3 regions of the Pseudomonas shahriarae genome follow, and region 3 is predicted to be linked to each of the others. Evidence: riboswitches for the same ligand, from Rfam matches in the RefSeq annotation. Region 3 holds a riboswitch; each other region holds the start of a gene.
What was found. A riboswitch is a leader RNA that binds a small molecule or an ion and turns the genes downstream of it on or off. The one in region 3 is predicted to bind cobalamin.

Region 1 (9,871 bases), 850 kb from region 3:
GATAACTGTCCGCCAGGGCCGAGGCGCTGCACACCAGGGCGATGGCAAATCCTCCCAAGCGTTTCATGGGCGCTCCCGGATCAATAACTCTTCGAGCACCTCGCCGCCCACCAGGTGCACATCCACCAGGCGTACGGCATCGGCCTTGCTGCGCACTCCGTACCAGCAGCGCTCCGGGTACACCGTGAGCACCGGCCCCAGGTTGCAGGGGAACTGGCAATGGGTGCGGGTCAGCAGCACGCCGCCGGGCACTTCGATGTGCTGGTGTTCCAGCAGCCGTCGGCGCAGGGTTTTCCAGAGCTGCAGGGCGCCGCGCTGGGTGCAGCGCGGGCCGGTGCACAGCAGCACATGGCGGGCATGCTCGGGGATATGGGACCAGTCGGGGTGGCTGTCCACCCCGTCGATTTGTGTGATTTCAGTCATCAGAAGCGATACGTGTAACGCACCTCCGTGGTGAACGGTCGGCCCAGGTTGTCGACATTGCTGGAGCGGCTGGTGACATAGTCGCGGTCGAACAGGTTCTCTACCAGCAGGCTCACGCGGTGTTGGTGGGCGTTGTCGAGGTAGCGGTAGGCGTCGGCGTCCACCACCGAATAGTGGCCGTATTCGACTCTTTTCGAGCTGATCACATCGTGGATATAGCGGATGGCCGCGCCGGCGCCCCACAGGCGATTCTGCGACTCGAAACCCACCCGTGAACGGGCGAAGAAGCTTGGCACATCATTGAGAGTGACGCCGGCGCGCGACTCGGTCAGGTTGCGGGTCATGTCCGCCTGCAGGCTCCACTGCTGGTTGAGCGCCAGCTTGGCGTCGGCCTCGAAGCCACGCACCTGGATCTGCCCCTGGCCGTTGACCCAGTGGCTATCGTCGAGGGTGATCAGGTCGGTGATCTTGCGCTTGAACAGGGTCACGCTGGCGCTGAACTCGCGGTCGGCCAGCAGGCCCTTGTAGTCCAGGCCCAGCTCGGCGTTGCGGCTTTTTTCCGGCTTGAGGTTACGGTTGCCGATCTCGTCGCCGGGTTCATTGACAAACAATTGCTCGGCATTCGGCAGCTTGTAGGCGCTGCCGTACTGGCCGCGCAGGGCCCAGTTGGCATTGAGGTCGTAGAGCGAGGTGAGCATGCCGACCGTGGCACTGTCGCCGCCGCTCATGGTTTCGTGGCGCAGGCCGATGCTCGGGTGCCAGTCGGGCAGGGCGTCGATCTGCGGGCGCAGTTGGCTGTACAGGGCGTGGGCTTCGGCCTTGTTGTTGTCGATGATCAGTACATCGTCCTGGCCCTTGAACCACTGGTTGTCGGAGCCGAACACCAGCACATGGCCGCCTTCAAGCTCAGCCTTGCCTTCGGCTTGCACGCCCCAGTCGGTGAACCCCCAGTAGTCATCGCGGTTACGCACCACGGTGCCACCGTCGGCGGTGTTGTTGACCCGCGAGTAACGCGTGTCCCAATCGTTGATATGGCCCTTGACGAAGTAACTCAGCCGTTCATTGAGGCGTTGCTCGAAGGTCGCCGTGGCGATCTGTTGCACGCGGTCGTTGGTGGTCTTGCGGTTGTTGGTGGCGCCGGCGAAGTCCAGGTTGGCGTCGGAGTACTGGTAGAACAGCTCCAGGCGCGAATCATCGCCCAGGGACTGGATGGCCTTGGCGCCGAAGGTGGTGACTTCGTAGGAGCGTTTCTTGTCGCTGACGTTGCTCATGTCACGGTTGCGAAACGGCTGGTAACCCTCGGACACGTTGTGGCTGACGTACGCCAGCAGGCCCAGGTCGCCCAGGCCGTTAGTGAAAATCCGCTCGGCCCGGGCATCGCCGGTGGTGCCGCCAAAGGTATCGACGCCCAGGTTGGTTTCGCCGGACACGTCACGGGTCTGCGGGCTGCGCGTGACGATATTGATCACACCCGCCACCGCCTGGGTACCGAACAACAGGCTCTGGCCGCCCTTGAGCACTTCGATGCGCTCCACGGCGTTGGCCGGCAGGGTGTCCAGGTACAGGCCGCCGTACAGGCGGTTGTTCAGGCGCACGCCATCGAGCAGGATCAGGGTGTCGTCATTGCGCCCGCCCAGCAGGGAATAGGTGCCGTAGTCGAAGGGGCCGTTTTTCGGCGCAACGTAAAAGCCGGGAATAAACATCTGCATCGCCCGGGTGATATCGGCGCTGGGGCCGGCGCGTTCGATCTGTTCGCGGCTGACAATCTCGACTTTGCTGCCGTACTGGGCCATATCGGCCACGGTGGTGGATTCCACCGACGGCGCAGAGACGATCTGCTGGTTGAGCACCAGGGCTGTGTCATCGGCGAGCAGCAGCGGGCTGAACAGGCAACCCAGGAGCAGGGTCGGGCCAGAGGTAGAGGAACGTTGGAAAATCATAGTCTTCTCGAAAGTATCTTCGCAGAAGCACGCAGGAGAAGGCACCGGGCACACACCGATACCGGCCCATGCCCGCCCACCGCAGGATTATGCCAAACAGAAATTCCAGGCCGGTCTCCGGGCTCTCGCGTATCGAACCCTTCACCTTCCCATGGCGCTCTGGCCACAGTGGTGTGTCGAAGGGGTCACGCGAATACCGTTGCGGGGGCAGCACCGGACTTGCTCGAATGAGCGTACCGGTTTCCCGTTTCACCCTATGCACGGCGGCATAAGGCACCTGAAACAGGGCGGCATCTGAACATTCGCAGGCCCTTTCGTCAATCTGGCGCAGCGATTGTGCAGTGCCGCCAGTGTGCTGATGCTCAGCGGCTTGCCGCGGTGGCGCCGGTGCGGGGCGGGAAATACACGGGGTAGTAGGAGAAGAGCACATATTCGAGCGGGTTGCGGATCAGGGAAATACCCGTGCGGTCCTTGACCGTGTCCACGCTGTCGTATTGGGCGTAGGTGTCACTCACCAGTTTTGGGCCTTTCTGCGTCCCATGCATCTGGATGCCGGTCTTGAACTCGGCGGTGACCAGCTCGGGGCTCGGGGTCACGGTCACGGTGCCCACGAAGGCCTTTACCGGCTTGTTGATCAGCCGCTGGAACTCGGCGGCGAAGGAGTTCTCGGCGCCATTGCCGGAGTAGCAGACAAGCAAGCGAACGTTGTCGAACTGGCTGGGATCAATGCCTTTGGCGAGCAAGTGGGCATGCAGTTGCTCGGCGGTATGCTCAGCACCGTCATACAGGATGGTCGAGCTTTTACCGGACAGTTGTTCCCTGAAGCTGAGGTCGCGACCATGAGCGTTGATGTTGAGCCGAGGTTTGCCTTTGTATTCATCTTCAAAGCTGAACAGGTTGCCTTTGATCAGTTGCATCTTTTGCATGTTGCCCTTCATCACGATCAGGCGCCGGACCTTTTCGCCATTCGGCGCCTCGATGATGCTGTTGTGGCTGCCACTGCGCAGCGCTGCCTGGGTCACCTCCGGCGTCGGTGGGGGATCGACCGGCCTGCGTGAGGAGCGTGCTCGAGAGTGGGTCACCAGCATTGCAAAGTTGAGCAGCAAATCCGCCATGGCCGTTTCTTTGTCCGGCGTGGCGTTGTCCGCCAGCGTTTGCAGGTCGCTGAGAATGCCCTGGAACTGCAGCGCCGTGCCAATGGCAGCGCCGGGGCCGCGCAGGGCCGGCAGTACCGCGTTGAGCAACAGATAGCCGCCTTCCTTGAGCGTTGCCCAGCGGCTTTCGGCGTCGGAGACAGATTGTTGTTCGGCCATGCTGATCACGCCCTGGGCATTGGCGTCGTACAGGTGGTTCATCAATTGCCCGGTTTGCAGTTTGGCCTTCAGGGCATCGGCAGCGGCATAGCCGCCCACCGCCAGTGTGGGCGCAGCGGGAACGGTTTCTCCGTCGCCCACGCCAAACAGGCTGGTGGTCTGGGTGGAGGGCTCCTTGAAACTCCATGCCTTGTAGTAGTCGCGGGTCGCGTTGTCGGGAAACCAGGCCAGGATGTCGTTTTGCAGGCGCCCCGGTTGCTGGATGGCCTCCAGCAAGGCCTGGCGGGTGGGGAATTGCAGCAGCGGTGCGTCGGCGATCAATGGGCGGTAGAGAATATGCGGGCCGCTGATGCTGTCCTCGGGTTCGATCAGGTACATGTTGTCGACCACCTCGGGTGTGGCGCCTGGCCCGGCAACGAACGCCAGCGGGCGGACGACGATCTCTTTGCCATCGACGGTCTGTGCACCGGGTTGCGGGTTGACGGCCGCCTGCACGTAGCGCAACCCTGTGGTATCGAACCCCGATTGTTTGTTAACCGCCAGCTCCAGGGCCTTGATCTGCAGTTCCACGGGGACTTGCTGGGCAAACAGGGACTGGCGTTGGGCTTTTTTGACGGGATCGTCCAGCAGTTCGCGCTTGAGCAGCTCGGGGTAGCTTTTACCCACGTCGACCTTCTCGATCAGTTTCTGCAGTTCGCCATCCTTTTCCAGCTCCGGAACCCGCGTGTTACCCGGTTTGAGATAAACCTCCACGTCGCGGCTGGGCAGCCCCGACAGGTTTTTCAGGAGCACATCGGTCATGCTCATGCGTTCGCGATGGAGACTGCCGCTGACCACCCCACCTGGCGAGTTGCCGCCGACGGGCACCTTGAACACCACCTCCAGGTTTTTCGCCGGGTGGCTCACCGCCTTCAGTTGATCGAAAGCCTGTTCGGCAAAGGGCCGGATATCCGGGATATCGCTGTTGTAGGTCCGCCCTTTATTGCGCTGGGTGATACTCGCCAGTTGCAGGCTCAGTTCACGCAAGACAACACGCTCGGCCTCGGTGGCGTTGCTGACCCAACTGGGCATCTTGCGTGAAGGCTGATCCAGTGTGTCCAGGTTCAGCCAGCTGGGGTCGGGAGCAAGGCTGTTATCCAGACGCTGAGTGATCACCGTCTCGGCCTGGGCCTGGAAAGCATTGCCGTCGACCTTACGCAAGGTGTTGAGAAGCCGTTGTTCAGGGGCCTGCGCTTTGAGCTGTCGCTCCCGTGCCGCGTTGAACGCCGCGTAGGAGTCATAGGGGGTGACTTTGCCGCTGGGTTCGCACAGCAGCAGAATCGTGCGCTCGCCGACATGGCGCTGAATCAGCAGGTTGGCTGAAGTGGACTCTATCGCGCCCTGGTTGGGCTCTGAAATGCTGCCGAGGTTGAATACCGTCACCTCGGCACTGTCGTTGGAGCTTGGGCGCGTCGATCCGTTGGGGTAGCGCACCACCAGGTCCAGGGTTTCGCGCTGCAGATCGTCCAGGCCCGGCTGCTTGAGTGCGGCCAGTCGCAGGTTGTCCCGTAACAGGTTACTGATCAGTGTCCGGCGACTGCCGGCAAACGGGCTGAGGCTTGCACGGGTGGGGGCGCCGAAGGCGGGCTGGTCCCAATAGTTGGATACGTCGGTTGTCAACGCCTGCGCCAGTTGGCCTGGCAGCGCACGGAATGCGCTTTGGATCGCGCCCATGTCAACGGCGAGTGGGGTGTCCGGGGTGTTGCCGGTATGGGTCAGGACGTCTGGGCGGGTGTCGACCAGTTTGCTGTTGGCGGGCAAGTCGGGGACCGCACCGTCTACCAGGTATTCCAGGGCCAGCGTCGTCAGCGGCTTGCGTTTGAACTGACCCGGGTTGTCCGGGTCGGGCTGGGCCAAGTCGACCTGATTGATGTCGAAGTCCAGCCCGGGTGATGCACTCTTTATGGCGTCCGTCAGCAGCCGTCCCACGACCGCTTGCAAACCGGGCTCGCCGGCAAACTGCTGTCTGGCAATCTCGGCGGTCGGGGAGCGGCGGGGAGGGATGGTGATGGGTTTATCGGCGGCAGCTTGCTGATCGAGTTGTTGTTTGACGGCCAGTTGGTTTTGCTTGACCTCCCGTGATCGCGGGTCGTGCGCAGCGTTGGTCAACGCGCTGAAGCCGTTGCGATTGAGGGCCGAGCTCTGCTTGAGCACGCCTTGCAGGCTGGGATCCGCTGGCGGCTCGCCATAGAAACTCAGAACCTGGCCCAGGCTTGCGGTTTCAACGTTGAAGCACGGTACGAGCGCCCCGGTTCCGGCACTCAGTTTTTTCGCCAGCGCCACTATGGCCGGGGCCACCTGCGCCCAGCCTGACGAGTCATCGTGCGTGAACATCTTGGGCGGCGCATCGGAGCCTTTGGGGCTGCGGACCAGCAGGTTGCCGGTGGTCGGGTCCACCCTGAGGTTGGCAACGACCAGGTTGTTTTTTTCGACGAAATCCAAAAAAGCCTCACTGGAGAGGGCTTCGTTAAATGCCTTGAATGTTTGGGCCAGTGTCGAAAGGGGCGGCAGTTCCAGAAACAGGCGCCTGGCAGGGGGCAGGGCAGCAGCGGGGCGCGTTTCTTTGCGCAGCGTCAGCAGGGCTGTCGCGGTGTTCTGCGCCAACTCCCGGTCAGCCTCATCAACCTGCGCGGACGGCGTTTGCTCAAGAGGCACTGAGGCGGGTTCTTTGGCGAGGACCTCTGCGGTTTGGCGTTGCTGTTCGACGATATGTGCAGCTTGCAGGCTATTGGTGTTTGCCGGCAGGAGGGAGGGAAACGATTGCTGGGTCAGCAACTGCTCGATTGAGGCTGACCGCTGGCTTTTGGTGCTGTAGGCGTCATGGCCGTAGAAGTCGCCGATCAGCGCCAGCGGAGCACTGTGTTCCCCGGTATGCGCGAAGGAGTGCTCAGCGCTGGGTTCCAGTGCTCTTGCCGCAGCGGCAACGTCTGCGGATGCCGCTTCCCACCCGGGGGTGTATTTCGAGAAGTGGCCAGACGCACCGCGAATTTCGAAGTCCAGCGACGCTGAACTGGGGGTCCAGGTAAAGTTTTGCGTATTGATGGTGTTGTTTTTGGCAAACGTTGCAAAAGGCTCTGCTTTCAAGGCGTCGTTGAATTTTTTCCAGGCCCTGCCGAATGTGGAGTAGGGCGGGATGTTGTTAACGGTCATTTTGCTCGGGTCGAAGTCTGCAGCAGGCTCGTTGGATGTCTCGTGAGAGGCCAGGGTCAGGGCGTACTGTTTCGCCAGTTCGCGGTCACTGTCTTGCACGAGTTGCCGGGCATTCTCCAGTTCGTGGGCAGTCACATCCACGGCGTCGCGCCGGGATCGACTTGACGAGTGGGCTGCGCCCGATTCCGGCGGGGGTTCTGCGAAGGAGCGTGTGGCATTGGAAAAACTAGGTAGGCGTGATTCGATAGAATTCATGGACACGTCCTTGAAAATAAGGGGGGGATGATTCTTTGAACGCAGTGATTCAGCGGCCAGGGCAATGACTGGGTGATGAGCGACGAGCATCAGTTCCGCTGCAGGTTGTAAGCGCCTTCAAGTGCGATCCACAGGGGCTGGTTTACGGCGTGTGGGCGGCCTACAGTGGCGCGACTTGCCTGGATCGCTGTGACATCTAGAAATCACTTAACCCGTGGAGCTTTGTATGCCGGCCACTCGCTTGACCCTGATTGCCCACGCCAGCACCCAGGCCCGCAAACGCTCGCGTTTTGCCTTGGATGAACCGTTGGAGACGGAGGGGCAGCAGATGCCGTTGGCCCAGGCAAAGCGCTTCAAGCGCGCCCCCCGTTTGCTGTGCGGCCCCGAGCTGCGCACCCGGCAGACGGCCCTGCTGTTTGGCGAGCACCCGCAGGTAGACGAGGCCCTGCGCGACTGTGATTTCGGGCGATGGCGAGGGCAGCGCCTGGATGAGATAGAGCAAGCCGAACCCGAGGCTTTGCAGGCCTGGTTGACGGACAGCACGGCCGCTCCCCATGGCGGCGAATCCGTTGCACAAGTGTGTGAACGGGTCGGGCAGTGGCTGCACACCCTGGAGCAGATCCCGGGCCATGTCGTGGCGGTGACTCACCCCTTTGTGATCCGCGCCGCGTTGCTCTGCGTCATGCAAGGCCCGCTGGCGATGTTCAACCGGATAGATGTGGAGCCGTTGTCCTCCACCGAACTGCGTTTCAACGGTGTGTGGCGCCTGCGCCTGGAAACACGCGAGACCTGAGCCGCGCGAACATGGCAAAATCGTAGCCCCGCACTGAGAACCCCTTCATGAAAAAGATCCTGATCATCGGCATTGGCGCCGGCAACCCCGACTACATCACGATGCAGGCGGTGAAGGCGCTTAACCGCACCGACGTGTTTTTCCTGATGGACAAGGGCCAGAGCAAGGACAAGCTGATCGACCTGCGCCGGGAAATCTGCCAGACCTATATCGACGCCGACCGCACCTATCGCTTTGTCGAAGCCGACTGCCCCGAGCGTGTGCGTGGCGAGGTCGACTACACCACGGCCGTGCAGGATCTGAATCGCGACAAGCAACAGACGTTCGAGCGCATGATCAACCAGGAAATGGCCGACGGCGAAGTGGGCGCTTTCCTGGCCTGGGGCGACCCGGCGTTGTACGACAGCACCATCCGCATCCTGCAGGCGATCCTGGCCAGTGGCGGCAGTGAGTTTGAGTTCGAGGTCATCCCCGGGATTACCAGCGTCCAGGCCCTGGCGGCCCAGCACAAAGTGCCGTTGAACCGCATTGGCCGGTCCATCGAGATCACCACCGGGCGCCGGCTCGCGGCGGGGCAGGCCAGCGATGCCGATACCCTGGTGGTGATGCTCGACGCCGAGGACTCCTACCGCAGCGTCGCGGACCAGGACCTGGAGATTTACTGGGGCGCGTACCTGGGCACGCCGGATGAAATCCTGATCAGCGGCAAGGTGGCCGAGGTGGCCGAGGAAATCGAGCGCGTGCGCAAGGCGGCGCGCCAGGCCAATGGCTGGATCATGGATACCTACCTGCTACGCAAGCCGTAGGGGGGAATGCAATAAACAAAGTGGGAGCGGGCTTGCCCGCGATGGCGGCGTGTCAGTCAGCCTATGTATTGGCTGATACACCGCGATCGCGGGCAAGCCCGCTCCCACATTGGATGTGTGGTTCCTAGGGGGATGTCACTTGCCGCTGGTGATCTGCCTGACCAGCAGTCCATGCCCGGTCACATCCTCGGCCCGGGAAATGGCCTGGATCACCAGCAACCGGTTGCCGGAGCCTGCGAGGAAGGTCGAGTTCAAGGTCTTGCCGCCGCCCATGGTGGCCGTGCCATCAATCTGGCGCAGGCCCACGCCTTTGATCAGCAGTTTTTTCTGCGTCAGTTTCTTGTAGTCCGGCAGGCTGGTGCCGACGTCCTTGAGGAAACCCTCGACCGCGCTGTCGAGAAACAGCGGTTCGTCGTCCTTCAAGTCGATCCCGTCATTGCGCAGGGTCTGGGCCACCACCACCACGCTTTTTGAGGCCTGGTTGATATACATCGTGCCGTTGGCGCCAGCGGTGCCCTGGGCTTGCGCGCCGGCAGGCAGGGCATCGGCGACATAGCCCTTGGGCAGGGTGAAGGTGAATTTGCCGTCCAGGGTCGAGACGATCTGGAAGTCGTCCGGCGGCGCGGCGGCCGGCTTGGCTGCCGCGAACAGCGGGCTGGCGCCCAGGCTGACGGTCAGCGCCAGGGCCAGGCGGGTGGCGATTTTGCTGAGGGTGAGCATGAGGTCTTCCAATGGATGAACGAAATTGCGCCATATTCTGTCAGAAAATTCGCAATTTCGTTCGGATCCATCCTCAGACCTTTGCGGATTCCTCTTCGAGGCGGTCCATTTCAAACAACCGCGCCAGTTCCGCACGGGCTTCCTGGGCCGACTGCATCACCTTGGCCGCGTCGTCGTACACCGCGTGCTGGGCCGCCAGCAATTGCAGGTCGTGGTGCTTGAAGCGGTTGATCCGTGCATCGGCCTGGGTCTCGCTCAGGCCCAGGCCGACCAGGGTGCGGCGGCTCATTTCCAGGCTGGAATAGAAGGTTTCGCGCACCGGTGACGCGTCCAGGTCCACCAGGCGGTGTACGTGCTGGCGGTTACGGGCGCGGGCGATGATCTTCATGTGCGGGTACAGATTGCGCACCAGCTCGGCGGTCTTGATGTTGA
Region 2 (9,871 bases), 1.5 Mb from region 3:
CCAGTTGCACCGCCAACGCTTCCAGTTGCCCCAGGGACCCGGCGGGCTTGGTCAGTTGTTGCTGGCGGGCCAGGGCTTGTTCATAAGCCGCAGCGTCCAGCGCCTTGCACGGGTCCAGCCACCAGGATGGGCTCATAACGCAGTACCTTTCAAAGTCAGGGGCAGGCCGGCAACGGTCAGCACTACACGCTGACACCGCTCGGCCAAGGCTTGATGCAGCCATCCGGCTTCATCCACATAGCGGCGAGTCAATTCGCCCAGCGGCACGACACCCAGACCGGTCTCGTTGCTGACAAAAATGATTTCGCCCGGCAGCGACGCCAGGCAGTCCAGCAGGGATTCACGCTCGACGCCCAGGCGCTGCGGGTCGTCCAGCAGCAACAGGTTGGTGAGCCACAGGGTCAGGCAATCGACCAGCAGGCAATGCCCAGGGGCCGCGTTTTCACGCAGAACCCGCGCCAATTCCAGCGGTTCCTCGATCAACCCCCACTGGCTGGGACGGCGCTGGCGATGCAGGGCCACGCGCGCATTCATCTCACCGTCCAGGGGTTGGCTGGTGGCGATATAGGTGACAGGCATGGCGCTGTCGCTGGCGAGTTTTTCCGCCAGGCGGCTTTTACCAGAGCGGGCGCCGCCGAGGATCAGTTGCAACATGGTCAAGCCCTCAAATCCCACATAGCTGACGCAGCAATCGGGTATCCAGATGCTGTTCCACCAGGTCCGCCAAGCGCTCGATATCGCGCTCGCGCAAGCCGTGGTAATCCACTTCCTGCACGTCCTGCAAACCGGCCCAGCGCAACACGGCGCTGCAGGCCGCCGGGGTTTCGAACAGGCCATGCAGATACGTGCCGAGGATTTGCCCGTCATCGCTGCAGGCACCGTCGCTGCGGCCGTCATCCAGGCGTACCGCTGGCTGCGCCAGGGCGGCACCTCGGGTCACGCCCGCATGGATCTCATACCCGCTGACCGACGCCTCTTCCAGCACCAGGCGGCCGTGCACATTGCGCAATTGTTTCTCGGCTTCCAGGGTGGTGCTGAACGCCAGGAGGCCCAGGCCATCACTGGAGCCCTCAGGCCCTTCCAGACCCAGTGGGTCGTGAACCTGCTCGCCCAGCATCTGCAGGCCACCGCAGATGCCCAGCACCTTGCCGCCGTAACGCAGGTGCCGGGCAATGGCGGTGTCCCAGCCATTGGCGCGCAGGTAGGCCAGGTCGCTGCGCACGCTTTTCGAGCCGGGCAGGATGATCAGGTCGGCGGCGGGGATTGCCTGGCCCGGGCCGACAAACTGCAAATCCACCTGGGGATGCAGGCGCAGCGGGTCAAAATCGGTGTGGTTGCTGATGCGCGGCAGCACAGGCACCACCACCTTGAGCACCTGCGCCGCCTTGTCGATCTGGCGCTGGTCGATGCCATCCTCGGCTTCCAGGTGCAGGTCCATCACATACGGCAGCACCCCCACCACCGGCTTGCCGGTGCGCGCCTCAAGCCAGTCGAGGCCCGGTTGCAGCAGGGCGATATCGCCGCGAAAGCGGTTGATGATAAAGCCCTTGACCCGCGCCTGTTCCGACGGCGACAACAGCTCCAGGGTGCCCACCAGATGGGCGAATACCCCGCCGCGATTGATATCGGCAATCAGCAACACCGGGCAATCCACCGCTTCGGCGAAGCCCATATTGGCAATGTCATTGGCCCGCAGGTTGATCTCGGCCGGCGAGCCTGCGCCTTCGACCATCACCACCGGGTAGGCCGCACTCAAACGCGCGTGGGAGGCCAGCACCGCCTGCATGGCGATGGCCTTGTAGTCGTGATAGGCCACGGCATTCATGCTGGTCACGGCGCGGCCATGGATGATGACCTGGGAGCCGGTGTCGCTATTGGGCTTGAGCAGCACCGGGTTCATATCGGTGTGCGGCGCCAGGTTGGCAGCCTGGGCCTGCACAGCCTGGGCGCGGCCGATTTCGCCACCTTCTGCTGTCACCGCGCTGTTGAGCGCCATGTTCTGCGGCTTGAAGGGCACCACCGGCACGCCCTGGCGCACGACCCAACGGCACAGTGCGGTCACCAGGGTGCTTTTGCCCGCGTCGGAGGTGGTGCCTTGCACCATCAGGGTGGTCATGAGGTTTGCTTCCAGGCAGTCAGGGCCTGTTCAAGGCGCAGCCAATCGGCATCAGTCCCGGGCAGGCCAAAACGCAGGCTGCTGTCGTGGACAAACAGGCGCAGCAGGATGCCGCGCTGGGCCATGAATTCATGCAACTGCTCGGCGTGATCGCTGATCAGCCACTGGAACAGCGCGCAGCCACCTTGCGGGCGCAGGCCATACTGCTCCAGCAGGCGGAACAGGCGCTGGCTGGCGTCTTCGCAGCGCTGGCGCTGGTAGGTATGGCCGGCGCTGTCGCGCAGGCAGACCTGGCCCAACTCCCGGGCCGGCCCGCTCACCGCCCACGGCCCGACCTGTTCGGCCAGCAGCTTGAGCAGTTTGCGTTCGGCCAGCACAAAACCCAGACGCACCCCAGCCAGGCCGAAAAACTTGCCGAACGAGCGCAACACAATCAGCCCGACTTGATTGGCCTGGCTCGCCAGGCTCAAGTGCGGGGTGTTGTCCATAAAGGCCTCATCCACCACCAGCCAGCCACCGCGCTCGGCCAGGCGCGCATGCCAATCCAGCAGGCGCTGGGGCGTGAGGCTCAGGCCGGTGGGGTTGTTGGGATTGACCACCACCAACACGTCGAGGCTGTCGAGGAAGAAGTCGACTTCCTGCTCCAGCACCTCGCGCACGATGTAACCGGTGCGGCGCCAGGCTTCGGCATGCTCGGCATAGCACGGCGACAACACACCGACCTTGCCCGCCCGGCGCAGGCGCGGCAGCAACTGGATAGCCGCCTGGGAGCCCGGTACCGGCAATACCTGGGCCGCACCGTAGTAATCACAGGCTGCCTGCTCCAGGCCATCATCGGTCTCTGGCAAGCGGGCCCAGGCCCGCAGCGGGATGGGCGGGATGGGCCAGGGCCAGGGCGCGAGGCCACTGGACAGGTCCAGCCAGTCTTCCTGGGCAATGCCGTACTGCAGCGCCGCCTTGCGCAGCCGTCCACCGTGTTCAAGCATAGAAATGCGCCCCCGCACACAGGATCAACACCCACAGCCACACGCCGCGCTGCACCAACTGCCAGCCACGCTCGATGGAATCGGCATCGGCCGGCGGCCCTTCGCCGAGGATCGGACGCTGGTGCAACTCACCGTGATAAATCGCTGCCCCGCCCAACTCGACGCCCAGGGCGCCAGCGCCCGCAGCCATCACCGGCCCGGCATTCGGGCTGTCCCAGGTCGGCCCCTGGCGGCGCCAGCATGTAAGCGCCAGGCGCGTCTTGCCGAGCACGGCGTAGGTCAACGCGACCAGCCGCGCAGGGATGTAATTCAGCAGGTCGTCAATCTTCGCCGCCGCCCAGCCAAAACGTTCAAAACGTTCATTGCGATAGCCCCACATGGCATCCAGGGTATTGCTCAGGCGGTACAGCACCACGCCGGGCACGCCGGCCACGACAAACCAGAACAGCGCGGCAAACACCGCGTCGCTACCGTTTTCCAGCACCGACTCGGTGGCTGCGCGGGCCACTTCGGTGCTGTCCAGCTCACTGGTCTGGCGGCTGACCAGGTAACTCACGCGCGTGCGTGCTTCGTCCAGGTCGCCGCTGCGCAGGGCCTGGGCCACCGGCAACACGTGCTCACCCAGGCTGCGCATGCCCAGGGCCAGGTACAACGCGAGGATCTCGATCACCCAGCCGAAGTAAGGCGCCCAGGACAAGGCCGTGGCCAGCAAGGTCAGCGGTATCACCGTGATAAACCACGCGCTCACGCCATGGCTGCGCCAGCCACGCCCCGCGGAGTTGAAACGTTGCTCGATGCGCCCGGCAAAATTGCCGAACGCCACCAGCGGATGCCAGCGCCTGGGCTCGCCCAGCAGCGCATCCAGCGCCACTGCAGCGACACTCAGCAAGGCCACACTCATTGACTCACTCCCCAATAATTCTCATACAGCATGTCACTCAGCGGACGCGGTTCGGTCCAGCCTTCGAGTTGCAACATCGGTGCCGGATAGAACTCCGTCACCGGGCCCAGGCACAGCACGGCCAGGGGCTTGGCACCGGGTGGCAGGCCTAGCAGATCGGCCAGGTCCCGGGGTTCGAACAGTGACACCCAGCCCATGCCCAGGCCTTCGGCGCGGGACGCCAGCCATAGATTCTGGATCGCACAGGACAGTGAGGCCAGGTCCATTTCCGGCAAGGTCCGACGCCCGAAAATATGCCGTTCACGGCCATCCATCAATGCCGCCACCAGCACCTCGGCGCAGTCGTGGATGCCTTCGACCTTGAGCCTCATAAAGTCGTCCGAGCGCTCGCCCAGGGCTTGCGCGGTGCGGATACGCTCGGCTTCCACCAACTGCTGGATCTGCCCGCGCAGGTTGCGGTCGCTGATGCGGATAAAGCGCCAGGGCTGCATCAGGCCGACGCTGGGGGCCTGGTGCGCGGCGTGCAGCAGGCGGTGCAACAACTCGGGGGCGACGGTGCCGCCACTGAAGTGGCGCATGTCGCGGCGTTCGGCAATGGCGCGGTAGATGGCGTCGCGCTCGGCCTGGGGGAAGGCCTTGTCGGTCATGACCCTATCGCGGGCAAGCCCGCGCCTACCGTTGCAATGCAATCGCCTGCGATGGCGGCGTCCCGATCCGGCGCAAACAGCGCGGCCACTGCAACCGGGTTCGACGGGAAATAAAAGTGCACATAAGAGGCCGTCATCCGCCCCTGGCGGTACACCGCCTCGGCGCCGCGCCCGCCATTGGGGCTCAGGCCACGAGCAATCGGCTGCCACGGCGTGCTGGTCAGGGAATGATGGTAGGTGTGGCCGCGCAATTCGCCTTCCGGCAATTCGACCGTTTGCAGGGCCAGGGCCGCCAGGCGTTTCTGCATGACCGCATCGCCTTGCAGCAGCCCCAGCAGTTCGGCACGCGTGCCCTCGACATCGGTCAGGGAGTCGAGCAGGTAGAGCATGCCGCCGCATTCGGCCAGCAATGGTTTGCCGGCGCTGTGGTGGGAGCGGATCGCCTGCAGCATCGCGGTGTTTTGCGACAGCGCCTGATGATGCAACTCCGGGTAGCCACCGGGCAGATAGAGGCTGTCGGCGTCGGGCAGCACGCGGTCATGGATCGGCGAGAAGAAGTGCAACTGCGCGCCCATCGCCCGCAGTAAGTCGAGGCTGGCGCCATAGGTGAAGGCAAAGGCTTCGTCACGGGCCACGGCAATCCGCACCCCGGCCAGCAACGGCTGGGCCTCGATCACCTCCGGCGCAGCGAATTCCACCGGCGGTGGCAGCGCTACCTCGCAACTGCTGGCCAGGGCGGCGGCGGCGGCATCCAGGCGCAGATCGAGGTCATTCAACTCGCTGGCCTGCACCAGGCCCAGGTGGCGGCTGGGCAGCTCGATCCCGGTTTCCCGGGACAGCGCGCCGTACCAGCGCAGGCCTTCGGTCAGGCTGCCTTCCAGCAACTGCGCATGGCGCACGGTGCCGACGCGGTTGGCCAGGACCCCGGCGAACGGCAGGTCCGCCTGGTAACGCGCCAACCCCAGCGCCAGGGCGCCAAAGGTTTGGGCCATGGCGGTGCCGTCGATCACTGCCAGCACCGGCACGCCAAAGTGGCGCGCCAGGTCGGCGCTGGACGGTGTGCCGTCGAACAGGCCCATCACGCCCTCGATCAGGATCAGGTCCGCCTCCCCCGCGGCTTCCCACAACAGGCGACGGCTTTCCTGCTCGCCGACCATCCACATGTCCAATTGATAGACCGGCGCACCACTGGCGCGCTCATGGATCATCGGGTCGAGAAAGTCCGGGCCGCACTTGAACACCCGGACCTTGCGCCCCAGGTTGCGATGCAAACGGGCCAGCGCGGCGGTAACAGTGGTCTTGCCCTGGCCTGACGCCGGCGCGGCGATCAGCACCGCTGGGCAATGGCGCGGCTGGTTCAAAGTTCGATGCCTTTCTGTGCCTTGATACCGGCCTGGAACGCGTGCTTGAGCATGCCCATTTCGGTGACGGTATCGGCCATTTCAATCAGTTCCGGTTTGGCCCCGCGGCCAGTGACCAGCACGTGCTGCATCGGTGGCCGGGCTTGCAGGTCGCTCAACACTTGGTCCAGGTCCAGATAGCCGTGCTTGAGCGCGATGTTCAGCTCATCCAGCACCACCAGGCCGATGGACGGATCCTGCAACATTTCCCGGGAGACCTTCCAGGCCGCTTCGGCGGCGGCGATATCGCGCTGGCGGTCCTGGGTCTCCCAGGTAAAGCCCTCGCCCATCACATGGAAGCGCACCTGCTCGGGGAAGCGGCGGAAGAACAGTTCTTCACCGGTGCTGTTACGGCCCTTGATGAACTGCACCACACCGCATTGCATACCGTGCCCCATGGCCCGGGCCAGCATGCCAAACGCCGAACTGCTCTTGCCTTTGCCGTTGCCGGTCAACACCAGCAGCAAACCGCATTCATTCGGTGAATTGGCAATGCGCTCGTCAATCACCGCTTTTTTGCGCAGCATGCGCGCCAGGTGGCGTTCGTCACGATCAGGGGTATCAGTCATGGCAGCTCTCCGTTGGGGCTGGACAAAAACGGCGGGCAGGAAAAGACAACTTAAATGAAGCCAAGCATCGCCCACCGTGATGCTGTTGGATGAATCAGGCCGGTCTCCGGGCTCATGAGTGGCGCCCGATTGACCAGGGCAAGCCGACGATGCGCCTTCCCATATCGCAGGCGATACAGTGGCAAAAGCAGCGTCTTGACTCATTTACCGTTGCGGGGGCAGCGCCGGGATCGTGGCCACACTGTAGAAAAGTGCGCGCACTCACCGGCTTCCCTGTTTCACTCGGTCGGCGCGTACGCCACAGAGCACCTGAAACAAGCGGCGAAGGTTAGTGGGTTGGGGGTACAGCGTCAATTAAAGCCGGCCACGTACTTGAACCATCGCCGCGCGCCATACCTCTATGACTACAGGCATTGAGGAGAAAAACATGCACAAGACCCGACTCGCCCTATTGATCATGGCCGCAGGCGCACTCGCCGCCTGTGGCGAAAGCTCAACCTTGCAGGTATCCGATGGCACCGGGCCGTCGCCCAAGCTGCCGGAACCGAATAAAACCCTGATCCCCACCGTCAACATCGCCCCGGCGATTGGCTGGCCCGCCGGGGCCAAGCCCAAGGCCGCCGCCGGCACCCAGGTTGGCGCCTTCGCCGAAGGCCTGGATCACCCGCGCTGGCTGTATGTATTGCCCAATGGCGACGTGCTGGTGGCCGAGACCAATGCGCCGCCCAAGCCGGATGACTCCAAGGGCATTCGCGGCTGGGTCATGGAAAAGGTCATGGGCCGTGCCGGTGCCGGCGTACCCAGCCCGAACCGTATCACCCTGCTACGCGATGCCAACCATGATGGCGTGGCGGAAACCCGCACGGTGTTCCTGGAAAACCTCAACTCGCCGTTTGGCATGACCCTGGTGGGCAACGACCTGTATGTGGCCGACTCGGACAAGCTGCTGCGCTTCCCCTATCAACCGGGAGAAACCGCGATCAAGGCCCAGGGCACCAAGGTCATCGACCTGCCGGGCGGTCCGCTCAACCACCACTGGACGAAAAACGTGGTGGCCAGCAAGGACGGCAACACGTTGTATGTGAGCGTAGGCTCCAACAGCAACGTCGGTGAAAACGGCCTGGAAGCCGAACAGGGGCGTGCGGCGATCTGGGAAGTCGACCGGGCCAGCGGCAAGCAGCGGATTTTTGCCTCCGGGCTGCGCAACCCCAATGGCATGGCCTGGGAGCCGCAAAGCGGCAAGCTGTGGACGGCAGTCAACGAGCGCGATGAAATCGGCAGCGACCTGGTGCCGGACTACATCACCTCGGTCAAGGATGGCGGCTTTTATGGCTGGCCGTTCAGCTATTACGGCCAGCATGTGGATGTACGGGTCACGCCGCAGGACCCGGACCTGGTGGCCAAGGCCATTGCGCCGGACTATGCCGTCGGCCCCCACACCGCGTCGCTGGGCCTGACCTTTGCCGAAGGCAACACCCTACCGGCGCAATTTGCCCAAGGCGCTTTTATCGGCCAGCACGGTTCGTGGAATCGCAAGCCGCACAGCGGGTACAAGGTGATCTTTGTGCCATTTGCGGGGGGCAAGCCCAACGGCGCGCCGGTGGATGTGCTGACCGGCTTTCTCAACAGTGATGAGAAAGCTATGGGCCGGCCGGTGGGCGTGGTGATCGACCAGCAAGGCGGGTTGCTGGTGGCGGACGATGTGGGGAATAAGGTGTGGCGGGTGTCTTCAGCCAAATAAATGATTTGCGAGCACCCCAAAACAACTGTGGGAGCGGGCTTGCCCGCGATGGCTGTGGATCAGTCAGGAATCTATCCACTGACACACCGCCATCGCGGGCAAGCCCGCTCCCACATTGGGTTTTATATTTGGCTTAGGGATTACGCGCCAATTGCCCCGCCGGCAACACGCGCTTGGCGCTCAAATAGGCATTCTGCCAGTAGGCCTTGGACAAGGTATCAAGCTTCACCGTACCGCCGGTTTGCGGCGCATGCACGAAACGCCCTTCACCCACGTAGATGCCGGCATGGCTGACCTGCGAGCCACCGCCCGTGGCGAAGAACAGCAGGTCGCCGGTCTGCAGCGCATCTTCGCGCACGTCCTGGGCCCGCATCACAATCAGCTCGCGAGTGGTGCGCGGCAGCGAGATGCCCGCGGCGTCGCGGTAGACAAAACCAATCAAACCACTGCAATCAAACCCCGAATCCGGGGTGTTGCCGCCCCAGCGGTAAGGCGTGCCCACCAGGCCCAGGGCGCGAAACAGCACATCTTCGGCCACTGGCGAAAAGTTCTGGGTGGAATAGTTGAATACCGGCTTGGGCTTGACGGCCACAGGCGCAGGTGGAGGACGGCTGGCGCAGGCACTGAGCAGTGCGGCGCAAACAACAAGAATTAGGCGGGCCGAGGTCGACATGGGCAGAACAATCCTGATCTGGATGCGGCTTTCGCTGCCGAACGCTGAAAACTAGACCGCGCAAGCAAGCTTGCGCGGTCAGGTTCGCAACAATATCTCAGGATTCTAGCGCTTACGCGTCAAACTTCAAGTATCACTTTAACTTTACTTGCGAGCGGTAACGGTAGTCGGGGCCATCGCCAAAGCGCGCTTGGCTTCGATGAAGGTTTTGCTCCAGTAGCTGTCACCCAGCTTATCGACCCGCACCCCACCGCTACGGCGGCTGCTGGAGTGGATGAACTGGTCATCGCCCAGGTAGATACCGGCGTGACTGACGCGACCACGGCCGTTGGTACTGAAGAAAAGCAGATCGCCGGGCTTGAGGTTGTTTCGTGCGACCAACGGTGCATCCACGTTGATCATTTCGCGGGTGGAGCGCGGCAGGTTCATGCCGGCTTCTTCACGAAACAGGTAGCCGATAAAGCCACTGCAGTCGAAACCGGCTTCAGAGGTACCACCGAAACGGTAACGGGTACCGATCAGGGACATGCCGCGTTCGAGGATACTGTCGGCCAGCAGTGGCAGCTGATAAGGCTTGCTGTCGGCGAACTGGGCCAGTTCTTTTTCGGTCGCCACCTCTTCTTCATAAACAGAAGAAGACTGTGCTGCGACGAATTTGGCTTGATGCTGTTGTTGCGGCTTTTGCTGCTCGACCACCTGCTGGGGGTGGGTGGCGCAACCAAACAACAGGGTAACGAGTGCGAGAGGCACGAGGGGTGCGAAGCGATTTAGCATGGGCACGACCGTGGCTGATATGTAAAGAAGCCGAGACTATGCCTTCTATGACATCGATTTGCAA
Region 3 (9,871 bases):
TAGCCGGCCACGGCCTTGGCGATGGCCTCGATATGGCCCGGCGTGGTGCCGCAGCAACCGCCGACGATATTGAGGAAGCCGCTCTGGGCGAATTCTTCGATGACCTTGGCGGTTTGCGCTGGTAGCTCGTCGTACTCGCCGAACTCGTTGGGCAGGCCGGCGTTGGGGTGGGCGGACACGTAGGTGTCGGCCTTGTTCGACAGTTCTTCCAGGTACGGCCGCAACTCGCTGGCGCCCAGGGCGCAGTTCAAGCCCACGGAAATCGGCTTGGCGTGGCTGATGGAGTTCCAGAACGCCTCGGTGGTCTGGCCCGACAGCGTGCGGCCGGAGGCGTCGGTGATGGTCCCGGAAATCATGATCGGCAGTTCCACACCCAGTTCTTCGTACACGCCTTGCACGGCAAAGATCGCAGCCTTGGCGTTGAGGGTGTCGAAGATGGTTTCGATGAGGATCATGTCCGCGCCGCCTTCGATCAGGCCTTTGGTGGCCTCGGTGTAGTTCTCCACCAGTTCATCGAAGGTGACGTTGCGGTAGCCGGGGTTGTTCACGTCGGGCGACAGCGAGCAGGTGCGGCTGGTCGGGCCCAGCACGCCCGCGACAAAGCGCGGTTTGTCCGGGGTTTCCAGGGTCTTGGCGTCGGCGACCCGGCGGGCCAGGCGTGCGCCTTCCAGGTTCAGCTCGTAGGCCAGCGCCTCCATGCCGTAGTCGGCCTGGGACACTTGGGTGGCGTTGAAGGTGTTGGTCTCGAGGATGTCGGCACCGGCATCCAGGTACGCTTTCTCGATCCCGCCGATCACGTCCGGGCGGCTCAGGATCAACAGGTCGTTGTTACCCTTGACGTCGCTGGGCCAGTCGGCGAAGCGTTTGCCACGGTAGTCCTCTTCCTCCAGCTTGTAGCTCTGGATCATCGTGCCCATGCCGCCATCGAGGATCAGGATGCGTTCCTTGAGGGCTTGGTGGAGGGCTTGCAGGCGAGTGCTACGATCGGACATGGGACTACTCTAATCAGGCATTACGGAGGGCGTGGATCATAGCAAACCTGTGCGCTTTTAGAGCATGCCTGGGTTTTGCATGAATATCGCTCATGTTGAGGGCGCCTCGACATCGGTAGAATCGCGGCAATTTTTCAGCGCTCGCATCGACTCGGGACCGGATACATGCAACTTCGCCTCATCACCGGCGCCGCCTTGGCGCTGGTCGCCTGCCTCGCGCAGGCCAACGGACCCGCCCCGGCGCTTTCCTATACCCGCGATATTCAACCGATCTTCACCGAGAAATGCGTGGCCTGCCATGCCTGCTACGACTCCGCCTGCCAGCTCAACCTGGGCAGTGGCGAAGGTGCGGCACGCGGCGCGAGCAAGCTGCCGGTGTATGACGGCGAGCGCAGCCAGGCGTCGCAGCCGACCCGGCTGTTTTATGACGCCTTTGGCAAGGCCGCCTGGCAGCGCCACGGTTTTGCCTCGGTGCTAGATGCCCAGGGCACCCAGGCGGCGCTGATGGCGCGCATGCTGGAACTGGGTCATAAAACCCCATTGGCGCCCAATGCCAAGCTGCCCGAAGAGATTGTGCTGGGCCTGAACCGCGAGAATATGTGCCCATTGCCGGGGGAGTTCGACGCCTACGCCGGCGCGCACCCCAAGGAAGGCATGCCGTTGGCCGTCACCGGCCTGACCGATCAGCAATACCAGACCCTGCAGCGTTGGCTGGCGTCCGGTGCGCCTATTGATGAGCAGGGCCTGGCGCCGAGTGCCCAGGAAGCCTTGCAGGTACAGCAATGGGAAAACCTGCTGAACCAGCCCGGCGCCCGGGAAAGCCTGGTGGCGCGCTGGTTGTTCGAGCATCTGTTCCTCGCTCATATCTATTTCGAGGGCGGTGAGCCGGGGCATTTTTTCCAGTGGGTCCGCTCGCGTACGCCCAGCGGCCAGCCCATCGACCTGATCAACACCCGTCGTCCGAATGACGACCCTGGCACCCGCGTGTACTACCGCCTGTGGCCGGTGCAAGGGGTGATCGTGCACAAGACCCACATTACCTACCCCTTCAGCGCGGCGAAGATGGAGCGGGTCAAGTCGCTGTTCTACAGTGGCGACTGGCAAGCCACGGCGCTGCCGGGCTACGGCCCTGGCCGTCGGGCCAACCCGTTTGAAACGTTCGAGGCGATCCCGGTCAAGGCGCGCTACCAGTTCATGCTGGATAACGCCGAATACTTCGTGCGCACGTTTATTCGTGGGCCGGTGTGCCGTGGGCAGATTGCCACGGACGTAATCCGCGACAACTTCTGGACCCTGTTCCAGGACCCGGACCATGACCTGTACATCACCGATGCCCGCTATCGCGGCCAGGCCACGCCGCTGCTGGCGATGCCGGGGCAGAACGATGACGTGGGCAGTGTGTTGAGCCTGTGGCTGGCCTACCGTGACAAACGCAATGAATACGAGGTACTGCGCCGCGACAACTACGCTGATTTGCCGGCGCCGGGCTGGTCGAGCCTGTGGCAGGGCAATGACAACGCGTTGCTGAGCATCTTCCGCCACTTCGACAGCGCTTCGGTGAACAAGGGCCTGATTGGCGAAGTCCCACAGACGATGTGGCTGTTCGACTACCCGCTGCTGGAGCGCACCTATTATCAGTTGGCGGTGAATTTCGACGTGTTCGGCAATGTCTCGCACCAGGCCCAGACCCGTTTGTATTTCGACCTGATCCGCAATGGCGCCGAGCAGAACTTCCTGCGCCTGATGCCGGCGGATTCGCGCGATGGCTTGCTCGACGACTGGTACCAGAACAGCGGCAAGGTCAAGCTGTGGCTGGACTATGAAGCCATCGACAATGACAAGCCCAGCGGCCTGAAGCTGGACCCGCAGGACCCGAAACGGGACTTTGCCAACCAGTTGCTGGCCCGGTATGCCGACTTGAACGCCAGCCCGGACCCGATCAACCGTTGCATCAGTGCCTACTGCTCACGTCTGGGTATCGACCCGCAACTGCGCGACGTCGAACAAACCCTCAGCCGCCTGACCTCAAGGCCGGCGGCCGGGCTCAAGGTGATCGAGCAGTTGCCGGAAGCCACCTTGCTGCGCATCCAGACTCCGAGCGGCAAACGCGAGGTCTACAGCCTGCTGCGCAACCGCGCCCACAGCAACGTGGCCTTTATGCTCGGCGAGGCTTATCGCTATCAACCGGGCCTGGATACCCTGACGATCTATCCGGGCGTGCTCAGCAGCTACCCCAACTTCATCTTCAATGTGCCGGCCGAGGATGTGCCCGAGTTTGTCGAGGACATGGAGCTGGCCAGGGACGCTAAGCGCTTTGAACGGATTGTCGAACGCTGGGGCATTCGCCGCAGCCACCCGCAGTTCTGGGAGTACTTCCACGATTTATCGCAATACATCCGCGAAACCACTCCGGTGGAAGAGGGTGTGCTGGATATGAATCGCTACGAGAACCTGTAGGTGTGGATTTGCCTGACAAAAATACTAGGACTTTGTACCGTCGCGGCGATTGGCGTAAACTGCCGGCAAGCCTGTGAGGAGTTCCCATGACTGCCATAACCATTACCGACGCCGCCCACGATTACCTGGCTGATCTGCTGTCCAAGCAGAACACCCCGGGTATCGGCATCCGCGTCTTTATCACCCAGCCTGGCACCCAGTACGCCGAGACGTGCATTGCCTACTGCAAGCCGGGCGAAGAAAAGCCTGAAGACACCGCCCTGGGGCTCAAGAGCTTCACCGCGTATATCGACGCCTTCAGCGAAGCCTTCCTTGACGATGCCGTGGTCGACTACGCCACTGACCGCATGGGTGGCCAACTGACCATCAAGGCGCCCAACGCCAAGGTGCCGAACGTCAATGCCGATAGCCCGATCAACGAGCGTATCAACTACTACCTGCAGACCGAGATCAATCCGGGCCTGGCCAGCCATGGCGGCCAGGTCAGCCTGATCGACGTGGTGGATGACGGTATCGCCGTGCTCAAGTTCGGTGGCGGCTGCCAGGGCTGTGGGCAGGCTGACGTGACCTTGCGTGAAGGTATTGAGCGTACGTTGCTGGAGCGGATTCCCGAGCTCAAGGGCGTCCGTGACGTGACTGACCATACGCAGAAAGAAAACGCCTACTATTAAGGTGTTCGCTGCAAACAAAAAAACGGCGTCCGTGAGCGCCGTTTTTTTATGCTTTAAAGTTAGCAAGTTACACGATTTGTCTAACAAATAAGATGAGCTTTTTGAGCTGGCTTGCATGCGATAGCCGTAGGTATCTATACATCTCTTTTATCCAGTGCTTGTTGGGTTTGTGAACATATCCGTTGCTGCGGTCATGGCGGCTATTGGTTCCGCTCTTACAGCGGGTCACTTTTGGAAAAGAGCCCGGAGTGCCGGCCCAGCCAAAAGTAACCAAAAGGGCTCTTGCCCCACCACTCGGCACCTCGCCTAGGCTCGGTGTGCCCGTCATCCGACATTGATTTGGGGGGCCGCCGCGATGGGCCATCCATGGCCCAGCGCGGCTAAACCGGCGTCCTGCCGGTTTACCCCCCCAAATCAATATCGGATGACGGCCAGCGTGGTTTAACGGGGCGCCTCAGATCAAAAGCAAAGCGAGGCGGCCTGACAGCCGACCTGATCGTCGAGGCGTGCGCGTACCTCTGTGGGAGCTGGCTTGCCTGCGATGGCGGTGTCTCAGCCAATACATTTATCGACTGATACACCGCCATCGCAGGCAAGCCAGCTCCCACAGGGGAATGCAGCTTCGCGCCCCGGCTTTGGCATTGCTGTCGATGTTGCTCTGCTTTTGATCTGGTTTTTGATCTTAGGCGCCCCGTTAAACCACGCTGGCCGCAGGCAGGTATTGCGCAGTGGGCACCCCGGCATGGATGCCGGGTTAGCCGCGACACGGCCATGGATGGCCGATCGCGGCGGGCCCACGGAGCAATGCCTGACTGCGGGCATGCCGAGCCTAGGCGAGGCACCGAGTGGTGGGGCAAGAGCCCTTTTGGTTACTTTTGGCTGGGCCGGCACTCCGGGCTCTTTTCCAAAAGTGACCCGCTGTAAGAGCGGAACCAATAGCCGCCGTAACCGCAGCAACGGATATGTACACACCCCCCAGAAGAGAACTATGTAGAGACTCATGCCGCGATAGCGGAGGGTCAGGCGACTTCTCTACAGCCGGTTAAACCGCAATCGCAGGCAAGCCAGCCCCCACAGTGTCAGGGTCGGTAGAGGTGGGCGTGCCCTGCGCGATACAGCGAGGATTCGCTGAAGCTGTCACTGGCCAGCACTCGACCCACCACAATCAGCGCGGTGCGCCTGAACCCCTTGGCTGCCACCTTACCGACAATATCCGCCAAGGTGCCAATCGCCCAATCCTGATCCGGCCAGGTCGCCCGGTGTACCACGGCAATCGGGCAATCTGCACCGTAATGCGGCAGCAGCTCGGCGACGATTTTCTCCAGGTGATTGACCCCCAGATGCACGGCCATGGTAGTGCCGTGGCTGGCCAGGCTGTCGAAGGACTCCCCCGCAGGCATCGTGGTTTTATCGGCATAGCGGGTCAGGATCACGCTTTGGGCGATATCCGGTAAGGTCAGCTCCGCCTCCAGCAACGCGGCACAGGCGGCCACGGCGGTGACGCCGGGAATGATCTGGAAGGGAATTCCCAGTGCGCGCAAATGGCGGATTTGCTCGCCAATCGCGCCATACAGGCTCGGATCGCCAGAATGCACCCGCGCCACGTCCTGGCCCTGTTCATGGGCATGCTTGATCAACTCAATGATCTGCTCCAGGTGCAGTTCGGCGCTGTTGACCAGGGTTTCGGCCTGATGGCCTTCAAGCACGGCGGCCGGCACCAGGGAGCCGGCGTAGATAATTACCGGGCAACTGCGGATCAGCCGCTGGCCTTTGACGGTGATCAGTTCCGGGTCGCCGGGGCCTGCGCCGATGAAGTAGACGGTCATGGAGGATTCCTGTGAAAAAGCCGGCGAGGCGGGCTGCAGATGAAGACCGCTCATGATCAAGGAGGCGGATTATCGGGAATTCAGCCCGCGCACGCCAATGCAAAGGTGGCTTGCGGGCTTTTCTGGCGGTTGATCAACAGGCGGGCAGGGCGCTGGGCCAAGTGCTCGGCCAGGGCCAGGGCGGCGCTTTCGGCGATGCCGTGGCAGCCGGTATGGGCAAACGCGACAGCAGAGCGGTGGCTCAATTGCGCTTCGTGGATCGCCAGCTGTTCGGCACTGAAAAACTGCAGTGGCAACCTCAAGTGTTCGGCCAGGGCCAGTAACCCTGGCTCATCCTGTTTACGGTCGATACTCGCCAGTGCGCTGATGTGCCGAGGGTCGATTCCCGCGCCAGCCAAGGCTTCATTGAACAGCGCCAATAGCGCCGCGACGCTGCAGCCACGCTGACAACCCAGGCCGACCACCAGGGTCGGCGCGGTGGTGGCTGCTGTCATGCCGAGTGCTGGTCGTCGCGATTGCGTCGGAACAACCAGGCGCTGATCAGGCCCAGGGCCAGCCAGAACGCAACATTGGTCAGCTGCGACGCGATCTTGAACTGCGCTTCCAGGGCCTGCGGGGCGAGCATCGAGTGCACTTCGGGCTGTGGCGCGCCAATCACATGGGGCACCGCCAGGATCGCCACGCCGAGGATCTTCAGCAGCCAGTTGCGACCAAACACAATCAGCGCGATACCGGCGGCGGTGGAGGCTGCCGCGCCGATCCACCAGATCTGCCGTTGCGCCAGGTCCGCCGCAGCGGTGCCGGGCAGTTCCGGTGGCAGGCCGAGGGTCGGTGCCAGCACAAAGGTGGCGTAACCGGCCAGGCCCCAGAGCAGGCCCTGGGCGGTGCGGGTCGGGGCGCGCAGGGTGTACAGGCCGGCGAGCATCAGCGCAAAACCTACGGCGACCACCAGGTTACCGCCAGTGGTGGACAGCACGCGCTGCCAGCCGTCTTCCGGTTCCCAGGCCTCGGCGTCGTGGCTGTGGGCCGCAGCACCAGGCGCATGCTCATGCACTTCGGTCGTGGCCGGGGCGTTTTCGTAGGTTTCCGCCTGCTGAATCAGCGGAGCCACCCAGAAACTTTGCAGCAGGGTCAGCAGCAGGGCGGCCAACAGGCCGGTGAAACCTGCGGTTTGCGCAATTCGCTTGATCATGGTTGCAGGTCTCAATGGCACGGGAAGGCGGCGCTGTGGCGCGTATCGTGGGCGGCGTTGTGCACGGCCTCGATATGGGAGAACCCGGCGAAATACACCAGGCACGCACCGAGGATCGACGCGCCGATAGCGGCGGTCAGGCGTTGGCTCAAGGTGGCGGAGCGGCTGGCGGTGTGTGAGGTGCTGCTGATGATCGACATGGCACGTCCCTTTCGAGTGGCAGGGTGACACGAGCGCATGAAAACCCCGCGAGCCGGGCACGCAGGGTTCTGAACAGCGCCCGCCCACCGCGGGTTTGTTATTTGATTTTTCGGGCCGGTCTCCGGGCTTGCGAGGGGGCTCTCCTGAGTCCTGAAAGCATCGCCTTCCCATGCCAGAAGCACAGTGGCTGTGACGCTTCGCTCGCTTACCGTTGCGGGGGCAGCACCGGATTGGTCATGCATGCATGATTGACCGGTTTCCCGTTTCACCCTGTAAAGGGCACCCGAAACAAGATGTGTAGGAGAGCATGGGCGCGGGATGGCCGTCAATCTGTAGCTGGGCACCGCGGCTCTTCGCATGGTTTTGAATTGACCGTCCCTCAAGCACTGCGTAGCCTTGCACCTTCGAGGTTCTTCGGCTGCGGTCGAAGCTAAGAAGGGAACGCGGTCCAAGCCGCGGCTGCCCCCGCAACTGTAAAGGGTTTATCTGACTGCCACGCCACTGCCAATACGGCGGGAAGGCGCAGCCAGCGCCAGCCGCAAGGCCGGCAAGCCCCAAGCCAGGAGACCTGCCTCGCAACCGATTTTCCATTTCAACCGGGCGGGGTGATCCGGTGACGAATCCAGCACCTGCACGCCGCTGCAGGGCCAGTCGTCCCGTATGCCCGCCCCAAAGGGCATCCGATGAAAACACTGGCCAAACTCCCCGTCACTATCGTCACCGGCTTTCTCGGCTCGGGCAAAACCACCTTGCTGCGGCACATGCTGGACAACGCCCAGGGTCGGCGCATTGCTGTGATCGTCAACGAATTCGGCGAACTGGGTATCGACGGCGAGATCCTCAAGCAGTGCTCCATCGGTTGCACCGAAGAAGAAGCCAGCGGGCGCGTGTATGAACTGGCCAACGGCTGCCTGTGCTGCACCGTACAGGAAGAGTTCTTCCCGGTGATGCGCGAGCTGGTGGCCCGTCGTGGCGACCTCGACCATATCCTCATCGAAACCTCTGGCCTGGCGCTGCCCAAACCCCTGGTGCAGGCCTTCCAGTGGCCGGAAATCCGCAGCGCCTGCACGGTTGACGCAGTGATCACCGTGGTCGACAGCCCGGCCGTGGCCGCTGGCACCTTTGCCGCGTTCCCGGACCAGGTCGACGCCCAGCGCAAACTGGACCCGAACCTGGACCACGAATCGCCACTGCACGAGTTGTTCGCCGACCAACTGGCCAGCGCCGACCTGGTGATCCTCAACAAAACCGACCTGATCAGCCCTGAAGACCTGGCCCGTGTACGCCTGGAAGTCGCCGAAGAACTGCCGCCAGCAGTGAAAATCGTCGAAGCCAGCAGCGGCCGCCTGCCTCTGGATGTGCTGATTGGCCTGGGTGCCGGCTCCGAGGAGCATATCGACGGGCGCCATAGCCATCACGATCATCACCACGAAGGTGAAGATGACCACGATCACGATGCGTTTGACTCCATCTCCATCGACCTGCCACAGGCTGATGAAGCGCTGCTGCTGGACGCCCTGACGCAATTGGTGGTGCAGCACGGCATCCTGCGGGTCAAAGGCTTCGCCGCGATCCCCAACAAGCCGATGCGCCTGTTGATCCAAGGCGTGGGCACGCGCTTCGACAAGCACTTCGACCGGGCCTGGGGCGCTGACGAAGCGCGCATCACACGGTTGGTGCTGATCGGTCAGGACCTGGATGCGGCGGGCCTTGAAGCGCAATTGCGCGCCGCGCTCAGCGTTTAACCATGCACCTGCTCAGGACCCAGCCCGGTGGCTTCGTCTCCGATGACAACATCGCCGACCTGGGACAAACCCCCGCCGAGCTGGTGATCCTGTGCAGCGGCGATTCCAGCCTGGCGTTGCTGGCCGAAGCCGCCCAGCAACTGCCCGACGACTACCCGAGCCTGCGCCTGGCCAACCCGATGCAGGTGCAGAACCACGCCTCGGTGGACCTGTATGTGGATGAGGTGCTGCGCCACGCCAAGGTCATCCTGATATCCCTGCACGGCGGCATCGGCTATTGGCGCTACGGCATCCAACGCCTGGTGGAGCTGGCCGAGCAGGGCGTGCAGTTGATCCTGGTGCCGGGGGATGATCGCCCCGATCCCGAACTCAGCGGCCTGAGCACCGTGGGTGCGGTGGAGCGTGACCGCCTGTGGCACTTTCTGCGCCAGGGCGGGCTGGGGAATGCGCTGGATTTCTATCGTTGCCTGGCCAGTAGCTTCCTGGGCCGCGATTACCCGTGGGCCGAGCCGCAAACTCTGCCGCGCACCGCGATCTATCACCCGCGCGCCGCCAATGCCCGCCTCAATGACTGGCAGGCGGACTGGAACACCGATTGGCCGGTGGCAGCGGTGCTGTTCTACCGCTCGCACTTGCAGGCGGCCAATACCGGTTTTATTGATGTGTTCTGCCAACGCTTGCAGGCAGCGGGCCTTAACCCGCTGCCGATGGCGGTGGCCAGCCTGAAAGAGCCCGGCTGCCTGACAGTGGTCGAGGATTTGCTGGATGAGGTCGGGGCGGCGGTGAT

Region 1: it holds a riboswitch for cobalamin, as region 3 does, so the genes downstream of both, HU773_RS11025 (TonB-dependent receptor plug domain-containing protein) here and cobW (cobalamin biosynthesis protein CobW) in region 3, are expected to answer to the same signal.
Region 2: it holds a riboswitch for cobalamin, as region 3 does, so the genes downstream of both, cobO (cob(I)yrinic acid a,c-diamide adenosyltransferase) here and cobW (cobalamin biosynthesis protein CobW) in region 3, are expected to answer to the same signal.

Annotation. Positions count from the first base shown of each region.
Region 1 covers NZ_CP077085.1:2,465,890-2,475,760, forward strand. The annotation lists gene HU773_RS11015 (ABC transporter substrate-binding protein) at 1-67, opposite strand, end outside; gene HU773_RS11020 ((2Fe-2S) ferredoxin domain-containing protein) at 64-423, opposite strand; gene HU773_RS11025 (TonB-dependent receptor plug domain-containing protein) at 423-2,363, opposite strand; cobalamin riboswitch at 2,455-2,659, opposite strand; gene HU773_RS11030 (hypothetical protein) at 2,726-7,006, opposite strand; gene HU773_RS11035 (histidine phosphatase family protein) at 7,347-7,913, shown strand; gene cobF (precorrin-6A synthase (deacetylating)) at 7,961-8,719, shown strand; gene HU773_RS11045 (DcrB/PsbP domain-containing protein) at 8,855-9,439, opposite strand; gene HU773_RS11050 (monovalent cation:proton antiporter-2 (CPA2) family protein) at 9,513-9,871, opposite strand, start outside.
Region 2 covers NZ_CP077085.1:1,810,879-1,820,749, reverse strand. The annotation lists gene cobT (nicotinate-nucleotide--dimethylbenzimidazole phosphoribosyltransferase) at 1-136, opposite strand, end outside; gene cobU (bifunctional adenosylcobinamide kinase/adenosylcobinamide-phosphate guanylyltransferase) at 133-654, opposite strand; gene HU773_RS08150 (cobyric acid synthase) at 665-2,116, opposite strand; gene cobD (threonine-phosphate decarboxylase CobD) at 2,113-3,102, opposite strand; gene cbiB (adenosylcobinamide-phosphate synthase CbiB) at 3,095-4,003, opposite strand; gene bluB (5,6-dimethylbenzimidazole synthase) at 4,000-4,650, opposite strand; gene HU773_RS08130 (cobyrinic acid a,c-diamide synthase CobB) at 4,647-6,011, opposite strand; gene cobO (cob(I)yrinic acid a,c-diamide adenosyltransferase) at 6,008-6,619, opposite strand; cobalamin riboswitch at 6,700-6,947, opposite strand; gene HU773_RS08120 (PQQ-dependent sugar dehydrogenase) at 7,047-8,360, shown strand; gene HU773_RS08115 (C40 family peptidase) at 8,494-9,033, opposite strand; gene HU773_RS08110 (C40 family peptidase) at 9,178-9,807, opposite strand.
Region 3 covers NZ_CP077085.1:3,319,784-3,329,654, reverse strand. The annotation lists gene metH (methionine synthase) at 1-992, opposite strand, end outside; gene HU773_RS14765 (fatty acid cis/trans isomerase) at 1,158-3,449, shown strand; gene nfuA (Fe-S biogenesis protein NfuA) at 3,536-4,120, shown strand; gene cobM (precorrin-4 C(11)-methyltransferase) at 5,200-5,946, opposite strand; gene HU773_RS14750 (cobalamin biosynthesis protein) at 6,027-6,440, opposite strand; gene HU773_RS14745 (CbtA family protein) at 6,437-7,138, opposite strand; gene HU773_RS14740 (CbtB domain-containing protein) at 7,150-7,338, opposite strand; cobalamin riboswitch at 7,435-7,641, opposite strand; cobalamin riboswitch at 7,730-7,929, shown strand; gene cobW (cobalamin biosynthesis protein CobW) at 8,023-9,084, shown strand; gene cobN (cobaltochelatase subunit CobN) at 9,087-9,871, shown strand, end outside.